Linked DNA regions of Flavisolibacter tropicus. Each later gene encodes a partner of the first gene's protein in a complex. Links are inferred from orthologs where the notes say so. Each region holds a gene or a part of one and is shown on either strand. Other genes may lie near its edges. The genes, in order: SY85_RS22595 and accD.

What was found.
Region 2: the proteins of SY85_RS22595 (region 1) and accD are in contact, whole or in part, in a solved structure (PDB 8UXZ), measured with the Escherichia coli proteins. The link is inferred for Flavisolibacter tropicus from one-to-one orthologs.

Annotation. Positions count from the first base shown.
Region 1 is NZ_CP011390.1:5,290,853-5,301,215, forward strand. The notes cover bases 7,443-10,363. They hold SY85_RS22595 (acetyl-CoA carboxylase carboxyltransferase subunit alpha), read left to right. Parts: upstream 7,443-8,364; coding sequence 8,365-9,363; downstream 9,364-10,363. Other genes in these bases: SY85_RS22590 (LexA family transcriptional regulator), read left to right, coding at 7,443-7,991; dapA (4-hydroxy-tetrahydrodipicolinate synthase), read left to right, coding at 9,470-10,363. In the rest of the region: SY85_RS22550 (HAMP domain-containing protein), read left to right, coding at 1-1,350; SY85_RS22555 (sensor histidine kinase), read left to right, coding at 1,454-2,791; SY85_RS22560 (hypothetical protein), read left to right, coding at 3,048-4,100; SY85_RS22565 (hypothetical protein), read right to left, coding at 4,108-4,749; SY85_RS22570 (hypothetical protein), read right to left, coding at 4,959-5,258; SY85_RS22575 (hypothetical protein), read right to left, coding at 5,415-5,909; SY85_RS22580 (AAA family ATPase), read right to left, coding at 5,884-6,747; SY85_RS22585 (hypothetical protein), read right to left, coding at 6,842-7,144; more of SY85_RS22590, read left to right, coding at 7,254-7,442. UniProt on the Escherichia coli protein: Component of the acetyl coenzyme A carboxylase (ACC) complex. First, biotin carboxylase catalyzes the carboxylation of biotin on its carrier protein (BCCP) and then the CO(2) group is transferred by the carboxyltransferase to acetyl-CoA to form malonyl-CoA.
Region 2 is NZ_CP011390.1:1,025,801-1,036,073, forward strand. What follows is about bases 4,350-7,180. They hold accD (acetyl-CoA carboxylase, carboxyltransferase subunit beta), read left to right. Parts: upstream 4,350-5,223; coding sequence 5,224-6,138; downstream 6,139-7,180. Other genes in these bases: bshB1 (bacillithiol biosynthesis deacetylase BshB1), read right to left, coding at 4,350-4,774; smpB (SsrA-binding protein SmpB), read left to right, coding at 6,202-6,636; SY85_RS04175 (hypothetical protein), read left to right, coding at 6,670-7,180. In the rest of the region: SY85_RS04135 (hypothetical protein), read right to left, coding at 1-113; SY85_RS04140 (YggS family pyridoxal phosphate-dependent enzyme), read right to left, coding at 193-861; SY85_RS04145 (acyl-CoA dehydrogenase family protein), read right to left, coding at 1,011-2,165; SY85_RS04150 (GNAT family N-acetyltransferase), read left to right, coding at 2,436-2,864; SY85_RS04155 (fatty acid desaturase family protein), read right to left, coding at 2,897-3,967; more of bshB1, read right to left, coding at 4,043-4,349; more of SY85_RS04175, read left to right, coding at 7,181-7,605; SY85_RS04180 (adenylate/guanylate cyclase domain-containing protein), read right to left, coding at 7,647-9,647; SY85_RS04185 (DNA gyrase/topoisomerase IV subunit A), read right to left, coding at 9,882-10,273.

The DNA.
Region 1 (10,363 bases):
AAGCAAAGCTCATTAACAAATACTTTGACCATTAGTGAGTACCAGGTAGCCAGCGATAATGAAGAGACCATCCAGACTGTACAAACGGTAAAGCTGCCAGAAACAAGAGATTTGGAAGTAGTTAGTGAAATCATCAATGAAACCGGTGATGATCGCCATAACATAAATATGGGCGACTCTGTAGTGCTGGTTGTTGAAGATGATCTGCGGTTTGGAAAGATCATGATCGAGAAAGCGCACGAGTTTAATCTGAAAGTGGTTGTGGCTACATCCTTTGGCGAAGTCTTTGACCTGGCCAATAAGTTTACACCGATAGCAGTAACGCTTGATGTGAAACTGCCAGATGCCAGTGGATGGAGAATCCTTGATCTGTTCAAGAACGATATTAACTTCCGTCATATTCCTATTCACCTGATCTCTGGTGAAGAGAATCGCTTACTGGCTATGCAACGCGGTGCCAGAAGCTTCCACCAGAAGCCATTGAAAAATGAGGCATTGCAGGTGTTGTTCAGTGATATGGTTCGGTATAGGGATCATAAGCCGAAGAATCTCTTACTGGTAGAAGACAATGAGCTGGATTCATCGCAAATCGCCAAGATCCTGGATAATGGTGAGGAGATAGATATTGAAATTGCCAGCACAGGTACGCAGGCATTAGAATTGATTAAAGAGAAAGAGTATGACTGTATCATTGTCGACTTCATGCTCCCTGATATTGGTGGACTGGATTTTGTAACACAGATCAACTCATTGAAGAAAGTGCAGATGACGCCGGTGTTGATCTACTCGGCTAAAGACTTTTCTCCAAAAGAAAAGACGCAGCTGAAGCAGTATGCCAATCGCATCTTGCTGAAGGACGTGCAGTCGCTGGAACTGTTGTTAGAAGAAACGGTGATGCACTTGCATCTGGATCATAAGAACCTGCTTTCTGAGAAACGTAAAATCATTGAGAATCTGCGCTCTCGTGAAGATGTATTGATAGGTAAAAATGTACTGGTAGTGGATGATGATGTGCGTAACCTGTTTGCGTTGACCACAGCCTTTGAACGGTATAACATTAATGCCATTACAGCAGAAAGTGGACAAGAGGCGATCAATATCTTAATGGAGAACGACACTATAGATATTGTACTCATGGACATTATGATGCCGGAAATGGATGGATATGAAACCACACAGAAGATTCGTAGGGAGCATAAGAATACGAAGCTGCCAATAATAGCAGTAACGGCTAAGGCGATGAAAGGAGACCGTGAGAAGTGTATTGAGGCGGGTGCATCTGATTACATCACTAAGCCTGTAAAAATTGATCAGCTACTATCGTTGATGCGTGTGTGGCTTTATAAATAAGTGAAGTTTGAGTCCACGGGCAACAGGCGACAGTCCACAGCAAAATTTCTACTGTTGACAGTCGTCTATGGACTGTGGGTTTCTTTCACGTAATACCTTGTAAATGGAAACTATCAAGACAGAAGATCTTACTAATAAAAATCCAATCAAGATACTGGTAGTAGATGACCGGGAAGATAACCTGTTCTCTATTGAAACCATATTGGATAGGGATGGCTACCAGATCCGAAAGGCCAATTCTGGCAGGGCAGCATTAAAAGTTTTGCTCACCGAGCAGGACTTTACCCTTATCCTTATGGATGTGCAAATGCCGGAAATGAATGGTTTTGAAACGGCCAGCTTGATCTATGCTCGTGAAAAACTAAAGCATATTCCTATCATCTTCATAACGGCGCACAACCATGATGAAGAGTATATGTTTGAGGGTTATAAGATGGGGGCTGTAGACTTCATTTACAAACCTATCAATCCTGAGCTGTTGCGTTTTAAGGTTAGTGTGTTTGTTGACCTGTACCGGAAAACACACCAATTGATGATTCAGGAGCGGAAACTGATGGCCGCAAATCTGGACCTGGAAAAAGAAATTGAAGAGCGACGCATAAATGAAGAGAAGATCCATTTACTGAACGAGCAGTTGCTGATGAATAACACCGAGCTGAAAGCGATCAATGAAGAATTAGACCGCTTTGCTTATGTGGCTTCGCACGATTTGCAAGAGCCGCTCCGTAAGATCCTGATCTTTAGCGATGTGGTAAATATGAAACTGAAAGGGCAGGTAGAGCCTGATGTTCAAAACAGTCTGGATAAGATCATTAATGCCTCTAACCGAATGCAAAAGCTCATTAACGATCTATTGCAGTTTTCAAGACATGCTAATAATGTTGATGAGTTTCGGAAGGTTAACCTGAACGAAGTGTTGGCCAATGTGCTTAATGATATGGAAATGGATGTCAGAAAAAAAGAAGCTCGTGTACAGGCCACTGACTTGCCCGTTGTATGGGGGGTGCCCAGTTTGTTGCATCAACTCTTTCAAAACCTGATCAGTAATTCGTTGAAGTTTAGCAAGAAAGATGTACAACCTACTATAAGTATTTATAGTGAGGTGATTAAGCAGGTCAATTCAAATAGCCTTACGAATGGCGCTCAGCCAAATTCCTTTTACCGGTTATACATTAAGGATAATGGGATAGGGTTTGATGCTAGGTATGCAGAAGAGATATTTGTAGTGTTTAAACGCCTTCACAGTTATCATGAATTTGAAGGAACAGGCATTGGTCTCTCTATCTGTAAAAAGATAGTGGAAAAGCATAGCGGCCAAATAGCAGCAGATGGCAAGCTGAATGAAGGCGCAACATTTATAATAACATTGCCAAAAAAAGATTGGGCCGGTCTTGAGCAGAATAGCACTGTTTCCAACCAATTAGCTGCGCACCAAGCGTAGAAATAAATGCGCATCCTTTATTTAGGATGTATTGAACTAACACCACTTACGGCAGAGCTTGCTGCTTTGCTATAGGTGGTGTTATTTTTGTTTGCTATATTGTTTTGAATCCCATCTGGAACAACCAACATTTTTCTTTCTCCTATGTAGCCATCCTCCCTAATTCCTAAGAAAGGCAAAATACCGACCCGGAAATAGATGTCAAGTACGTGTAGTGCCTAATGTGCTATACGGTTGTCAACTTAAACAGTGACGTATGAGGCCTTTTTACCTTTTTTATATATTCCTAATAATTAGTCCGTTTGCTAATAGTCAGCAGTTTAGCATAAAAGATTTAATTGATTTTACAAGCTATTCTGCCAATAAGTTTGATAATCACATTGCCAAAAAAGACTTCAGGCGAGACTATTATGCTCCACAGGAAAGTGTGTCTATTAGTAATTATGTTCAAAAGATTAAGAAGGGTGATTCAACAATACGGTCTATAGCATATGGATCAACTAACGGGAAGTTTAGTATTCATTATCAGACTTCATCGCAAGGGGAGCGCGAGGCCTTAAAGCAACAATTAGCTGCCGTTGGATTTCACTCTTTAGCCAATTCCGCTACTACAAGTGATGAAGGTGTAATGATGCAGCAGGGAAACTTAAGGGCTTATTCCACTGTGGAAATAAGGGATAGTGTTCCCCTTTATACCTTTATTATTGAACGTAAAGAATTGCCCAAAGCCAAGGATATTCAGTTTGCGGAAGATTTGTTGTCTATTCCTTCTCATGAATATCTATCCTATGTATTTGGAGCGGATGCTGTAAAAAAAGATGTCTTTTACTATTCGGACACGGATACTAATAAGTGCACTGTTTTGTTTCCCAACTCCAATAAGCAGGTCATTTTTATCTGGGATGATGAGGCAAACTATAGCAATACCGCCTTTATTCTAATAGGTGGACAGTTGCAAACCACAAATACGGCACAGACCAATTTATCAATAGAACATAATCTCTGGCATTCCCGGCAAGGCATTTACTCTGGTATGACATTGAGGGAATTGCAAGCATTGAATGAGGGCCCTATAAACTTCTATAGTTGGGGGCAAGAGCAAGAGGGAATGTTGGCGCCAAAGAACCATGGGAGGATTGATTTTACCAAGGTGGGTGTGGTCCTGAACTGTTTGAATTGTAGTGATGGACGTTACCAGAAGACGAGTGTAGTAAGTTCTGATACACAGATACAGCAGGATAAGAAAATCTATGTGTCTACGATTATCATAATACCGGAAAAAGAGAAGTCGGCTACGGCCTCTCGGTAAAGAAGCCTTAGCCGCTCATTTTCTTTGTCATATCTACAACCACGCCCTGGTGAAACAAATCGTTGAGTTGTGTAGGCTCTGGAGCAATGCGTGCTACCGGTCCTATTTGTTTCAATTCCAATTCTTGTTGTTCTTTCAGTTTCAGGTATGCCTGATGGCGGGCCTGACGATAGCGTTCCAGCAACTGTAAAATCGCTGTTGTATTTACCAGTGTTTTAATGGCTCCATAGTGATTGACTTTAGCGCGTTGTAAAAAGAGAATCACATCTTCTAGTGCCAGGAAGTCTTCATAAGAAGAAAGCATGATCTCGCAAGCCAATACACTTACTTGTGTGTCAGTAGGCTGCTTGTAGCGCGGAAAGCCTAAGGATGCAATAAACTCTTTTAAGATCATTGTTAAAAGTTTATGCATGGTCTTGTTACCATACTTTAAGATCAAGCCCGGTATACGATCTTCAAATGGTATAGCCAGCAAGGCATCATAGCGTACGGCGTTGTCTGTCTGGTATTGCTGGCTAACCAGGTTCGCTATCATGGTATATTCTACCGTTGATGTGAACAGGCGGGAGGATGTGCGTTTGGCCTTTGGCTTATCAGAAGCCGGCTGCGCTACTTTGCCTGTGGTTTTATAATTTATTTTCTTGATCATTGTGTAGTAGTGTTTTCATTATTTGAAGAGTAGGATCGTGAAACGTCAAATGTGAGACGTGAAAGAAGATCGCTTATAACGTAACTCTCATTTAATGCTTCTAGGTTGTTTTGTGGAGAAGCAGGTTAACTGATAGGTAAGATGCTCACGTTTGGCGTTTCACTTCTCACGAATCCCTACTCACCATTCACCACTGACCACTCACCGTCTTAGCTCGCTTTTCTGTACTGCACGCTCATCATGCGGAGGCGTTGGTACAAGCTGCCTATGACTAGAGCGGCATTATCGTCTTCCATTTCTAATTGGTGCCACTCGGAGTCGCTATCCATTACATAGATGTCGTCTTTGGGACTTACTGCTACCGCCCATGCAGCAAAAGGGAGGGAGTGAGGGGTTACTTTTATTTCAATGGCATGATCGAAGTATAGATATTCATGACCCACTAGCTCTTTAATAATAGCGGCACATTCTTTATAAATGGTTGGTGTCATAGCTTTTGTGTTTTTCATGGTTAGTGGGTCGGATTGTGAAACGTCAAACGTGAGACGTGAAAAGGGTCAATTGTAGTGTCGCTCTCGTTTAATGTTTCAAGACTAGCTTAATAAAAAACTAACGGTTTATCATAGGTTCACGTTTGACGTTTGACGTCTCACGATTTCCTTTAGTTAGCCTCGTTCCAGCGTTATTCGATACGTCGACCTGGATGATTTAAAAGCTCCTTCAATCACTTCGCCTGTCTCATGGTCTACGCCAATTCTGCCGGGAGCAACGCTACGTAAACGTTCTTCTAACACTTTCTTTTGTTCTTGTAAAGCCTGGATCTGTGCTTCCAGTTGGTTCCATTCGTCATTGTTGCTGTAGTCGTAGTTAACACCGGCCTCACACATTTCAATCTTGGCTCCGCTAGTGGTAATCAGCCTGCCATGATGTTTTACTAATTCATCGCGCAGGAAATGAATGTAACGTTCATCTTTCCGCATGGTCTTTACAAATTCATCCATTGCCGCTAAGGCTTCGGCCACCTGAAACACGTTACCGTTTTCCAGTACATGCTCCACGGAGTTATCAGCCAGGTCGCGTATTTGTTTTTTGTTCAGCCCTTCCTGTATGGAAGGAAGTCCCGCCTGGGCAGGATTATGCTGCGCTAAGTGTCTTACCATTGATTTGTGATCTACGGTTAGTAATTAATTGTTGTAACAGCGGATTGGTATCGATTTCTACTTTGTTCTTGTTATACAGTTCTACCAATTCTTTTTGTGTGCTGCACTGTTCCACCTTGTCGTACCAGGCGCTGCCGGGTTTTACCGAGTTGAACACTTCTTCACCCTGCTCACACCATTTTGCTATTATTTCACCGGTTTTTTCTGAAGGAACAAAAGCTGGCTTATCGATGAACAGTCCTGTGCGATCTTTACTTGTCCAGGCGTTGTGTTTGGTATCCATTTCCAGGTTGATGGTCAGCTCATACTCAAAGCCTTCCCTGGTAATTTCTTTCAAGCCACTCTTTTCAACCTTAACGCGTCCATTGTTGTCTTTAGTCATCTCGTAATCCTGTTTGCGGCGCACCGTAGTAATGATATGCGATGGGCTGTGCAGGATTGCCTCTAAAAATGCCTGGTGGCGAGGTGTTACCTTAGCCCAGTCCTGGTACTTACCGCCAAGGCTTTCTACAATTTCTAAACATCCACCTTTACCATCCCATTCGTGCGAGATGCTGTCGACAATAATTACTTCCATACCTGCTTTTTCGCAGGTGCGAATTGCTTCAATATAACGTTCTGGTGTAAACGGCGCCGTTAGTGGCAGTACATTGAAGTTGCCCAAGTGTGCATACAGGTCGGCGCTGCCATTTTCGGTGTCAATAACAGCTACCTTGCCCAGATCGCCACAAAGGCCTTTTGCAATTTGTATGGCACTATAGGTTTTACCAGCGCCAGATACTGCAGATAGTCCTAAGCGGATCTTGGCTTTCTTTCGTGTTGCTTTTCTTAATTCCATTGTATATCGTATTTAATCGTACTCGTGTGATGAATGATGAGTAATCAGTAATGAGTGACTGATTTGTTCATCACTCATTATTCATTGCTCATTTTTACGCAGCCTTGTTCATGCTATTCTCCAACTGGTTGGCGAAGTAGCGGATGGCGGCTTCTTCTAGATCTTCCAGTACGCCGGTCACTTCCAGTACTGGTTTTATATCTGTACCGTTCCATCTGATAAACTCAATGTCTACGGTATAGCGGTCAAAAACATCAATAGGGCTGGCAGAAGGATTGAAATAACCGATGCCTTCGATCACTAAATCACCCACATGTTCTGTTACGATCTTCAGGTCCTTCACCACTTTATGCTTAAGTGGATAGTGAAAAATGAATTCCTTTTTGAGCTTATGCATAACCACTTGGATTTGTGAATAAATACACTAAATTTGTGAATAATAAAGTTACATAATTTCACATTATCCACATAATATTCACATTTAAATTCACAATTGGTTAACACATATGAAAACTGAGTATAACATAAAGAATATCAGGCAGTTGTATAACCTTACCCAAGAGGAATTTGCTACTGCATTGGGCATAACACGTGAATTGGTCAATAAAATGGAGAAAGGCAAGTGTGGCGTGAGTAAGGCCACGAAATTGCTCATTAATAACTTCATAGAGGAGCGAAAAAGTGAAGATTATTCACATTCAATTGTTAGCGATGTGCAAATTTTTGGTACGGCGCATTCTAAAACGCGTAACCTGCCTTACTACTTAGAGCGCAGAGAGCAGAAGAAAGAGGTGCGCCAGTTGGAAGTGCCCCTGGTTGGTATTAAGGCGCAGGCGGGCTACGTAAAGGCTTATGAGCAAACGGATTATTTAGATACCTTAGAAAAATACTCTTTGCCTCCTGGAGTGAACCCTACAGGAGCTGTTTGGAGCTATTTTGAAGTAGACGGGGAAAGCATGGAGCCTACCTTGTTTGCTGGCGATCTTATCCTGGCTACGATGTTGCCGCATGAAGACTGGCCCGATATCCGCAATTTTAGCGTATATATCATATTAACCGGGGAACAGCTGTTGGTGAAACGCGTTTACCAGCTTAATGATAAAGAATGGGTACTGATCTCGGACAACGAAGACGTAGCTCCACAAATGCGTATCCTTGTAGACGATATCAAGCAGGTTTGGACATTCCGCCGCCACATACGCTCTCGCGTACCGCAGCCAAGGGAATTTAAGATTACGGCATAAGGGATGGTCAAAACCAGGATTTGGGGAGATTAATGGATTAGGAGGAAGGAATAATGAACAAGGAACAAGGAATGATGAAGGAAGAAGGGAGGGAATGTTCAATGCTCAATTCTCAACGATCAATGTTCAATAAAGAGAGAATAAATTGATAAATGAAAAGCACTTCAATTAGGGAGTGCTTTTCATTTATAGTCAGCCCTTCATTTCTTGGTGTCTTTTAATCTTATCGCCTTTGCGTGAAACCTGATCTCCTTTTCTCTGTGCGAAACCCTTCCCTGCGCCCCCGGCGCCTCTGTGTGACACTAATTTTCAAATAACAAATTAACAATTCCCTAAAGCTGCTTAATTTTAGCGCCACTATTGATACTTGCCTATGCCATCTAATGCAAACAGACAGTTCCTGGATTTTGAGAAGCCTATTAAGGATTTGATCGATGAGATTGAACGTCTGAAACACGCCGCTGAGCAAAAGAAAATTGATTATTCTGAGCAAATTGCCAAACTGGAAGAGCAAATATTGGAGCGTCGTCAACAGATAACGCAAAACCTGACCAGCTGGCAAAGGGTGCAATTAAGCCGTCATCCGGATCGCCCCTATACCTTGAAGTATATTGAGAAAATGACTGAAAACTTTGTGGAGCTGTATGGCGACCGCAATGTGAAGGACGATAAAGCCATGGTGGGTGGATTTGCCCAGCTAAATGGAGAAACCGTAATGTTCATTGGTCAGCAGAAAGGGATCAATACCAAGACGCGTCAGCTGCGAAACTTTGGTATGGCCAATCCTGAGGGGTACCGCAAAGCGCTACGCCTGATGCGCCTGGCCGAAAAGTTCAACAAACCCATTGTTGCCTTAATTGATACACCGGGTGCCTATCCGGGCCTGGAAGCAGAAGAGCGTGGACAAGGGGAAGCTATTGCCCGCAATATTTATGAAATGATACGCCTGAAGGTGCCGGTAATTGTCGTAATTATTGGAGAAGGCGCCTCTGGTGGTGCACTGGGTATAGGCGTGGGCGACCGCGTATATATGATGGAGAACACCTGGTATACGGTAATTTCTCCTGAAAGCTGTTCTTCAATCTTATGGAGAAGCTGGGATAAAAAAGAAGTAGCTGCCGAGCAGCTGCGTCTGACAGCCGATCACATGAAAGGCTTTGGACTGGTAGATGATATTATTCCTGAACCAGCTGGTGGTGCGCACTGGAACTACGATGTGGCTGCCCAGATTTTGAAGAACCATTTAATTAATGTTTTAAAAGAGCTGAAAGCCATTCCTACTGAAGAGCGCATTAATCAGCGTATTGATAAATTCGGCCGTATGGGCTTCTGGGAAGAGGCGGCTTTGGAAATTCCTGGAGAAGAAGCATAGTTATCGGGATCCGGGAAACGGCAATCGTGAATTTAGAAATTCATTTTCGATTGCCGATTCACAATTCACGATGCATTATTGACACTAAGAAACTTTATAAATACTCATGGTTAGAGATATTTTAAGAGGAACGGGTGTGGCATTGGTAACACCGTTTCAAGCAGATGGCTCTGTTGATTTTGATAGCCTGCAAAAGCTAATCAATTTCGTTATAGAAGGTGGGGTGCAGTATGTGGTAACCTTGGGTACTACAGGTGAGACTCCTACCTTGTCAAAAGAAGAAAAGCAAGAGGTTGTTCAGGCTACTTTTTCAACTGTTGCTGATCGTGTGCCTGTAGTGATTGGTATTGGTGGTAACAATACTAACGAGGTGGTAAAAGAATTGGAAGCATTTCCAATTGAAAAAGCGGCGGCTATCCTATCTGCCAGCCCCTATTATAACAAACCTTCCCAAGAAGGAATTTATCAGCATTACCGAGCAATGGCCCAGGCAACCAACCGGCCTATTCTTTTATACAATGTTCCTGGTCGTACAGGCAGTAATATAGCACCTGCAACCGTGGTGCGCCTGGCTAATGATTTTGAGAACATTGACGGTATTAAAGAAGCTAGTGGCAATATGGGGCAGTGTATGCAGCTATTGCGTGATACGCCACAGGACTTTATGGTAGTGAGCGGTGATGATAATTTAACCCTGGCCCAGATAGCCTGTGGTATGGATGGTGTGATCAGTGTGGCTGCTAACTGCTTCCCTAAAGACTTTACTGGTATGGTAAATGCCGCTTTAGAAAATGATTACGTTACAGCGCGTTCTCTGAATAATAAATTGTTGTCAGGTTATGACCTGCTGTTTGCTGAAAACAATCCGGCTGGTGTGAAAGCATTTTTAACCGAACTAGGTATCATTGAAAACAACCTGCGTTTGCCTTTGGTTCCACTAAGCGATCGCATTTATGAGCAAGTGAAAGAGTACCTGGAATCACTTCGCCAAAAAGGAATT
Region 2 (10,273 bases), 4.3 Mb from region 1 along the record:
TTATTATGTCCACCATTGGAATTAATGTTTACATCAAGCTCTCCTTTTTTCTCCTGGGCAAATGTAATAGCACTTACCAAAGCCGCCACTACAGATAAATAGGCTTTTTTCATAACTTCCTTTTATATACCCATGTTTAAAAAAATATGCCAAATCTGCACCATAAGCCGTTTTAATCAAACTTTCAAGTGTTTATTGCTGATAATTCCTGGCTCCGAAGAGTAAACTCCCAATTCTGACCATTGTGCTCCCTTCTTCCACTGCTAACTGATAATCACCGCTCATTCCCATGGAAAGAATAGTAAACATGGGTAGATTACTGTTATATTTATTAAACAGACTTCGTAAATATTGAAATTCTCGCCGCACTAACGTTTGATCATCACTAAAAGAGGCCATTCCCATCAAACCCCGAATGCGTACATTCTTTAATTGATCTATACCTGATTGGGTAATTACTTCTTCCAATTCTTTACTATCCAGGCCAAACTTCGTTTCTTCTTGGGCTATGTGTATTTGCATCAACACATCAATTACACGACCTTGCTTTTCTCCTTGCTTATTAATTTCCTTCAATAGTTTATAGCTATCCACTCCATGAATCAAGTGTACAAACGGAGCTATATATTTAACCTTGTTTGATTGTAAATGTCCAATAAAATGCCAGCGAATATCAGATGGCATTTTCGACTGTTTATCTATCAGTTCCTGTACATAGTTTTCTCCAAAATCACGTTGTCCTAATTCATACAATTCCTGTATTGCTTCTACAGGCTTTGTTTTGGATACTGCTACAAGCGTAACATTTTTCTGATTTAAGTCTTTACCAATCTCTTGGTATGTATTCTTATTAACCAACATTTTCTTTCTATTGCTTACTATCAAAGGTAGGCACCATATCCATTCTGTTTCTTAGAATCATCTTATGATAGATCAATAGCCTTGAAAGCTGATACGCTAAATAAAAAAGCGCTCCTCTTGGAGCGCTTTTACTTTCAAGTTAATTTCTATTACTTCAATATCGTTCGGCTTATTACAATACGCTGTACCTCAGAAGTTCCTTCATAGATCTGCGTAATCTTAGCATCGCGCATCAAACGCTCTACATGGTATTCTTTTACAAAGCCATAGCCACCATGTATTTGTACTGCTTCAGTTGTAGTCCACATTGCGGTTTCTGAAGCAAATACTTTGGCCATTGAAGAACTAAGGGTATAATCCTTCATCTGATCTTTTTCAAATGCCGCACGCAAACACAATAAGCGTGAGGCCTCAATTTTAGTAGCCATATCTGCCAATTTGAAGGCAATAACCTGATGGTTGGCTATTTCAGTTCCAAAAGCTTTACGCGTTTTAGAATAAGCTAACGCTAACTCGTATGCGCCACTAGCAATACCTAGCGCCTGAGAAGCAATACCAATTCGTCCGCCAGCTAACGTCTTCATAGCAAACTTAAAACCAAAGCCATCTTCACCGATTCTGTTCTCTTTTGGCACTTTTACATCATTGAACAAAATAGTGTGCGTATCTGATGCGCGAATACCCAGTTTATTCTCTTTGGCTGCCACTACTACACCCGGCCAGTTTTTCTCTACAATTAATACATTGATACCTTTAGGACCCAACTCTGGATTGGTTTGAGCAATAACTAGATATACAGAAGCTGTCCCCCCATTGGTGATCCAGTTTTTAGTACCATTCAATAAATAATAATCACCTTTATCTTCTGCAGTAGTTCTTTGTGAAGTAGCATCGCTTCCTGCCTCAGGCTCACTTAATAGGAAAGCTCCAGTATACAGTTCGCCATCTTTTAAACCATGTGCCAAGGGCGTCAGGTATTTTTGTTTTTGCTCTTCAGAGCCATATGCTTCTAACCCGTAACATACCAAGCTATTGTTAACGCTCATGCATACGCTAACACTGGCATCTACTTTAGAAATCTCCTCCATGGCAAGTACATAGCTTATTGTGTCTAAGCCACTACCACCATATTTAGGATCAACCATCATTCCTAGGAAACCTAGTTCGGCCAGTTTCATAATTTGTTCACGAGGAAATTGTTGTTTCTCATCACGTTCAATTACACCTGGCAAGCATTCGTTTTGTGCGAAATCGCGGGCGGCCCGCTGAATCATTAAATGTTCTTCGCTTAGTTGGAAGTTCATGAGTATTATTTGTGGCGCAAATGTAATGGAAAAGACGGCTGATTGTAAATGCCCAAATAGCCCCTCTTAAACCCATTACAAATCAATCACTTATGAATAAAATAACAAAGCCAATCAAGCAGATTTGGAGCCATTATTTGAATAAATACAGCATTTAGTTTATAGATTTGAGTAAAATTGATTAAAGGCCACATTTTAGGCCCCAAACCTTTATTTTCTCCCTCTTTCAATCCCTCTCCCCTTTTTCTCGCTGCATCCTATTTTTGCCTCATGGATATTCAGATAATTTCTTCCAATTCACCCGCCTATGAGCAAATGATCAATCTCAGAATGGAGGTTTTGCTTGATCCAATTGGCATACCCAGATCCTATATTAACCCAGAAAAAGAAAGCCTGGATAACTTGATTGCCGCCTTTGAGAACGATCAGGTAATTGGTTGCTGTATTCTCACTCCCAGCATCAACAATAGCATTCAGCTTCGCCAGATGGCAGTTAAACAAACTATTCAACGAAGTGGCATAGGTGCATCAATTATTACATTCGCAGAAGCCAAAGCAAAGGAAATGGGTTATAAAACATTGTTTATGAACGCGAGAGACGTAGTTCTGCCCTTTTACGAAAAACAAGGCTATCAAATAGATGGAGAGGGCTTTAAAGAGGTTAATATTCCACACCATAAAATGAAAAAGGAGCTATAAAGCTCCTTTTTCAACAATTCAATTTATTTTCTCTACGCTGCTCTACCCATTTGTTTTAAAAATGAAACATGTGAAGCTACCGCATGTATCATCTTTGGATATTCAATATAAGGAACATCATACTCAGCACATGTTTGCTTAATGATTTTACTAATAGCTGGGTAATGAATATGAGAAATTTTAGGAAATAAATGGTGTTCAATCTGAAAGTTCAAACCGCCTACGAACCAGCTAATAACTCTGTTACGAGGTGCAAAGTTGGCGGTAGTCTTTAACTGGTGAATAGCCCACTCATCATCCAGTTTGCCAGTCTCTGCATCTGGCATCGGGAAATGAGTATGCTCCACGGTATGTGCCAATTGGAATACTATACTTATAACAAAACCTGCTACCAGCGTAGTTATTAAGAATCCAACTAACCATGAAATAAAACCAACTTCATAGATTGGCAAACCAATAAACAAAAACACATACAACAATTTAAAGCCCCAAAAAACAAGATGATCGTAAAAGCTCATCTTCTTCAAAGGCATAGATCCTACACGTTGCTTAAAATACTTTTGAAAGTCCAGCACAAACACCCAAAGCACATACAACATGGCATATAATACCCAGAAATAGCGATGCTGATATTTATGGAAACCATATTTCGGCTGTGTAGAACTCATGCGCATCCAAGGCTGAATGTCTATATCATCGTCAATACCATCAATATTAGTATAGGCATGGTGAATTACATTATGCTTCATATTCCACATAAAAGAACTTCCACCTAATACCTCTAAAGAAAAAGCAGCCAGCTCATTTACCCATTTGTACTTACTAAAACTACCATGAGCCCCATCGTGCATGATATTAAAGCCTATGGCAGCAATTGAACCTGCAAAGATTACACATTCTACTATGGCCCAAAAAACTGGCGGAGTGAAAAACACCAGATGTATATACATAAAAATGAAAGCCGAAACCAAAAGAATGGCTTTAAGAGAAAGAGCTACTCCACCTGTAGACTTTTTACCAGTTTGCTGAAAATACTGGTTAATACGTTTTTTTAACTCTGAATGAAAAGAGTGCTTTACGTTTGAGAATTTCGGTGTTGCCATTACAAATACGCAGATAAGTTGTTTTTAAATAAAATATTTATGTTCACTTTCATAGAAAGGGAATAGGCTTGGTTGTTAAGTTTCCTGAAGCACCAGTGCATCTAGACTTGAAATGCCAATGCTTTTTTTGGAAAGAAAGCCTTCCGCAAATTGCACACCAATCCGTTTACCTAAAAGTCGAGCCCTTGCTGTAACAGCTTCTAAAAACTCAGGACTAGATATATAAGTCTGAGGCTCAGAGCTGTTTGGGTCAAAAAACTGTGTTTTATAAGCCTTGATCGAATCAAGCCGTTGCTCCCACACATCGCTGATATCTACAATCACATCAGGTTCGTAAAAACGGTCTTGAATATAATGAAGCAAGTATTTAGGACGCCATTTCTCCTGCTCCTTACCATTGTCATCATAAGTTTTTACCTGTCGCAAACCAGATAAAAAACAGGCGTCATAGATAAGTTGTCCACCTTTGCCATGATCGGGGTGACGATCTTCAAGTATGTTTCCGATGACAATTTCGGGTTGATATTTGCGCAACATACGAATCACCTTCATTTGGTGAGCTTCATCATTTACAAAGAAGCCATCCCTCATTTTAAGATTCTCGCGTACATGCGCGCCTATGATTTTAGCAGCATCAGCAGCCTCTTGGTAACGGGTTGCCACGGTGCCACGGGTACCCAACTCTCCTTCTGTTAAGTCTATGATACCAACTTTTCTACCACTATTTACTTCCTTGATCAATACACCGGAACAGCCCAACTCCACATCATCAGGGTGTGCGCCAATAGCTAATACATCCAATTTCATGAATTGCCAATCTTTAAAGAGGCTGCAAGATAAACAGTAACGCCCGAGTTACAAGGGGGATTAACATTTACCTTTCTTTATAAATGGCGGAAGAATCCAAACCTCCCTAATCTTCTGACGTTCACAAGCAATTGCCTATTAAACCATTAGGTCACTCGAATAATTAAGTCCCAAAGCATTCCTGATTTTAATCACCCAGAAAATTTAAGTTTCCTGACAGTAAAGTAGACTACATTTACATTTCACCTTTTCATCTAGCCTTTTAGAGATGAAAAGGCAGACCAATTGTTCCCAAGTCCTTACAATGGAGCTATCCTGACATTTCTTTCCCATCCTTAATTCCCAATACCCAGTTCCCTTCTTTCAACTGCCAGCCAATAACCAATACACATCATAGTCCTATGTACAAATGAACGCCTATATTTGTGCCTGAAATAAACATTGATCGAATGTCCAAACAATTTGAGGATTTTGACGCAAACCTCGCTGGCGAAGAAGGAAAGACAGAAGAAACAAAAACCAGTTGGTTTAAACGATTAACAAAAGGTATTACGACTCCATCGTCTGAAAGAAAGGAAACTCCTGAGGGTTTGTGGACCAAATGTCCGGAGTGTAATTATATCTGTACCATAAATGATTTACGCGAGCAATTGTTTGTCTGCCCTACTTGCGGTTTTCATCATCGTATTGGAAGCCATGAATACTACGAGATATTGTTTGACGACAACGAATACACTGAGTTATTTGAAAATATTCGTTCAAAAGACTTTTTAGGCTTTACAGATTTAAAACCTTACCAAAAACGTTTGGAAGAAACCTGGTCAAAAAGCAACCTAAAAGATTCCATGCGTGTAGCCACAGGTAAAGTGGGTGGAAACGATATCGTAATTGCCTGTATGGACTTTGGCTTTATCGGCGGTTCATTAGGTAGTGTTATGGGTGAAAAATTCAGCCGGGCAGTTGATTACTGTATTCAGAACAATATGCCATACATGGTTATCTCTAAGAGTGGTGGCGCCCGTATGATGGAAAGCGCCTTCTCCTTAATGCAGTTAGCCAAAACAAGTGGTAAACTATCCCAATTATCAGATGCCAAACTGCCTTATATCTCTTTATTAACCGATCCTACGTTTGGTGGTATTTCAGCATCTTTCGGTATGCTGGGCGACTTAAATATTGCAGAACCAGGTGCTTTAATAGGTTTCGCTGGACCTCGTGTTATTAAAGAGACTATCAAAAGAGACCTGCCTGAAGGGTTTCAGCGTAGTGAATTCATTTTAGAGCACGGCTTCTTAGATTTCATTGTAAACCGTAAGGAATTAAAAGAGAAGCTGGCGAAAGTTGTAACGCTTTTCAAAAACTAGACACAACCATTTGAAGTTATTGACCCAATTGTAAACTTCAGATTTCAAACCCTAAATAACTAAATGGAAATTAAGAACCGCTCGGCTTACTTTGAATACTATGTTGACGATAAATATGTAGCTGGCATTTCATTGCTGGGTACAGAAGTAAAGTCGTTACGTACAGGCCGGGCGAGCTTCAATGATAGTTATTGCCTATTTCAAAAAGGAGAACTCTGGATCAAATCCCTGCACATCTCCGAATACTCGCACGGGACAGTTAACAATCATGACCCAATACGCGATCGTAAACTCTTGCTTACAAAAAGAGAATTGAAAAAGCTGGATGCCAAGATCAAAGAAAAAGGATATACTATAATTCCACTGCGCATCTTCTTTACAGATAAGAATCTAGCCAAACTAGAAATAGGACTGGCAAAAGGTAAAAAGCTTCACGACAAGCGTGAAACCATTAAGCAGCGTGATACTGAGCGGGAATTAAAACGCTACATTAAATAATTTATAGACCAACCTATCGTTATAGCTAATAGCATGAAAAAGTTAATCACAACACTTTTCTTATTCGCTTCTTTTTGGGCCAACTCTCAAACAAGTTTAGCAGGCTATTGGTATGGCGTTGCTTATGTGGGTACCGGTACAAGCGCAAATTCTTACTTAGTAGAACTTATCATTAACCAAAATGGCAATACTGTAAATGGTATTGTCAATTATTATTTTCGTAATACATTTCGCAGTTTTAAAACAAATGGCAGTTATTCGGCCGACGATCGCCAATTGTCTTTATACAATATTCCCATCACTTACCATGGTTCTAACAGCCGCATGGAAGTAGATTGCCCAATGGATTTCATTGCTAACTTACGAGTAGCACGTGCAGGTTCAAATTTGAATGGTCGCTTTGTGAGTAAGGAAAACTATCGCTATACATGCCCCGAGATTGTTTTTGACCTGCAGTTGAATAAAGATGCCAACAACCAGGACTCTATTTTAACAGCATTGCGCCAATTTAAAGAAACATACCAGGTATGGTCGCCTTCTGCTACTGACACATTGGTATCGACAGTGGTATTACAACGCCCCATTACAAATTTTGTAGTAAATGACCGTTACAAACAAAGGGAAAATGTGATACTAGATGAAATTGAAGTAGAAGCTGATTCTGTTCGTGTAGACTTATACGATAATGGTGAAGTAGATGGCGACTCTGTTTCTCTTTTCTTTAATGATAAACTGCTAGCTTCTAGCCAACGATTAAGCACAAAGGCAATACATATGGACTTAAAATTAGACTCCCTGAAAGAGGTTAATGAAATTGCCATGTTTGCCGACAACCTAGGCAGTATTCCTCCTAATACAGCTCTTATGATTGTTTATGACGGACGTCAGCGTCATGAGATTCGTCTAAGCAGTAACCTCAGCCAAAATGGAGTTCTTCGTATTAAGAAGAAGAAAAAACCAAATCAATAACTAGTCATTTTATTAATGAGCTTAACTATTTAAATTAATAGTTAATTGGGGAACCCCATGCGTGATAGTAGCTTTGTATACCGTGGATCTGTTTTTATATTCTCTGGTATATAGGGCTCGTATTTTAATGTCAGCAGAACAGGCTCTTTATTTTCAAATGCTTTTTCAAAATAGTCAAAGGCCTCATCAACATCACCCAAATATGCTGATGATATACCCGTAAAGCCATAAGGCACATAAGCTTTTGCTTGCCGCTCTTTCAGGTCATGCATCAAGGCTCGCGCTTTTTCCAGGTTGCCCATTTTACAATAGGTTACAATCAATCCGTTTTGAGCAAAGTGGTGCCTGTTGGATATTTTCATTGCTTTTTCATAGGCAACGATAGCTTCTTCATATTGATCAAGGCACATGTAGGAATTTGCCTCATAAAGCCGACAAAGGAAGGAATATGCATCTAATTCAAGACCAGCCTTACAAGCCTTTATAGCATCTTTAAATTTACCCACAGAGAATAGAATGGCTCCCAATGCGCCATGCGTAATAGCACTATAAGGGTCTAACTTCAACGCCATCTGGCCATATTGCTCTGCTTCATCAAAATCGCCTATAACCCATGCTAATAGATCCAATCCATACCAATAGTAAACTTGGGGATAATTAGGATTGAGGGATATAGCCTTTTGAAAATACCCCTCCGCTTCTTTCCATTTTCGTTCAAATGTGTAAAATGTTCCCAAGGAGCAATAAGCCTCACTTAAAGTAGGATTCAATTCAATGGCCTTTTCCGCCGACTCTTTGGCTTTATATAATACTTGCAGAGGCGGCATCAAACCATAAAAGGCAGCCAATAAGTTTCCATCGGCATAGCCAGCATGGGCTAATGCAAAGTCGGGATCGATGTCTATTGCCTGCTCAATATGCTTAAGTCCCGTCATAATAGCAGAACCCCTCCTATTTATGTAAAAACGCCCTTTCAGATAAAGATCATAAGCCTGTGGATTGTGCCGATATATTTTTGTGGAAGATGTTATTGTATCCAGGTCAAGTAAGGTTACTTTTAGCTTTTCCGATATAGCGCTTGCTATTTCATCCTGAATAGCAAAGATGTCGTCTAAATCCCGATCGTATTTCTCAGACCATAAATGAAAGCCATCTTCAACATTGACCAGTTGCACAGTTATTCTTAATCGATTACCTTGTTTGCGCACACTTCCTTCCAAAACGGTGCTCACCCCTAGTTTCTCTTTCACTTCGTCAAGGTCTACTGTTCGCTGATTAAATTGAAAGGAAGAACTACGTCCAGCAACCTTTAATTCTTTTATGTGTGTTAGTGAGTTTAATATCTCCTCTGCTACCCCATCTCCAAAGTATTCCTGTTCCGGATCATTACTCAAGTTTACAAATGGTAATACAGCAATACTTTTTTCAGGTGAACTCTTGATAGGCTTATTAAACCGTACCTGTACCCCCTCACGTTTGCGCTGAGATTGCTTCTTACTTACCTCTGCCTTACCCAATAAAGAGTCTTTGGGGGGTATAATTAAACCATCGTGCTCTAGAGCAAACACTTCAACTTCTCGTTTTACATTCTTCAGTTGATATATACCTATGGAGACTGTTTTAAGATCCGGGTGATTCTGAATCTCATCATTTACCTTATCAGACAATAACACACTTCCTGCTATACTTAAGGATTCAATGCGTGAGGCAAGGTTCACACCATCGCCTACTACATTTTCATTATCAATAATCACATCGCCTACATGCAGCCCCATCCGCACAGGCACAAACAGATTCTTTCGCAATGATAGTTGCATTGATAAGGCGCACTGTACTGCTTCAATTACACTTTGAAAAATACTCAGTGTTCCATCGCCATAAAACTGAATGATCTTGCCATTAAATTCCCGATGCTTCGCTTGTAGTACATCCCGATGACGGTCTTTTAAAGCGATAGCCTGCTGCTCATCTTTTTGCATGATAGCCGTATACCCCTCAATATCTGTAAACAGTATGGCTGCTAATTGGCGGTGTTGACTCATAGGAATTAAGTTCAACGTAATAAAATTAGACAGTATTTATCCATTAACCTATTGCAGGGATTAATTACTTGCATAAATTCTAAATAGTTAGGCAACTGAAGAGCAAGAATGAGGGAAATTAACTGTATGGCAATAAAAGAAACCACCAATATAGGTGCAAAAAATCAGAGAGTTGCACAAATAAAAAAGCGTTTACAGTAATACTGTAAACGCTACGTATAAAAAGAATTGCTTTTAGAACAATTGTGATTGCTTGGCGGCTTCAGCTACTTCCCAAGACATTAAAATACTCTTGTTGAAGTCGATCAACTTCGCACCAATAGCTTTCCACCCCATCACGTCAACAATCTGTGCCACCTTGAACTTAGAAGTTCTCGCTTGTGTACCTTTCCCTTGTTGAACAAGTAGTACTGGCTCGTCTTCTGTAGAAACCGCTTCCAGCAAATTACCTTTTCCTTCTTTGATGAAAGGAAACTTGGTCTTTAATGTAGTGGTTTCAATACGGAAGCGTTTTAGGTTATATTGCCCTTTATCGTTATCCAGATATACTGCTGTAATAATACGCTCCGGGTCAAACTTCTCAACCAGCATTACATCTTCCGGCTTGAAACGTTGCGTCAACTCCT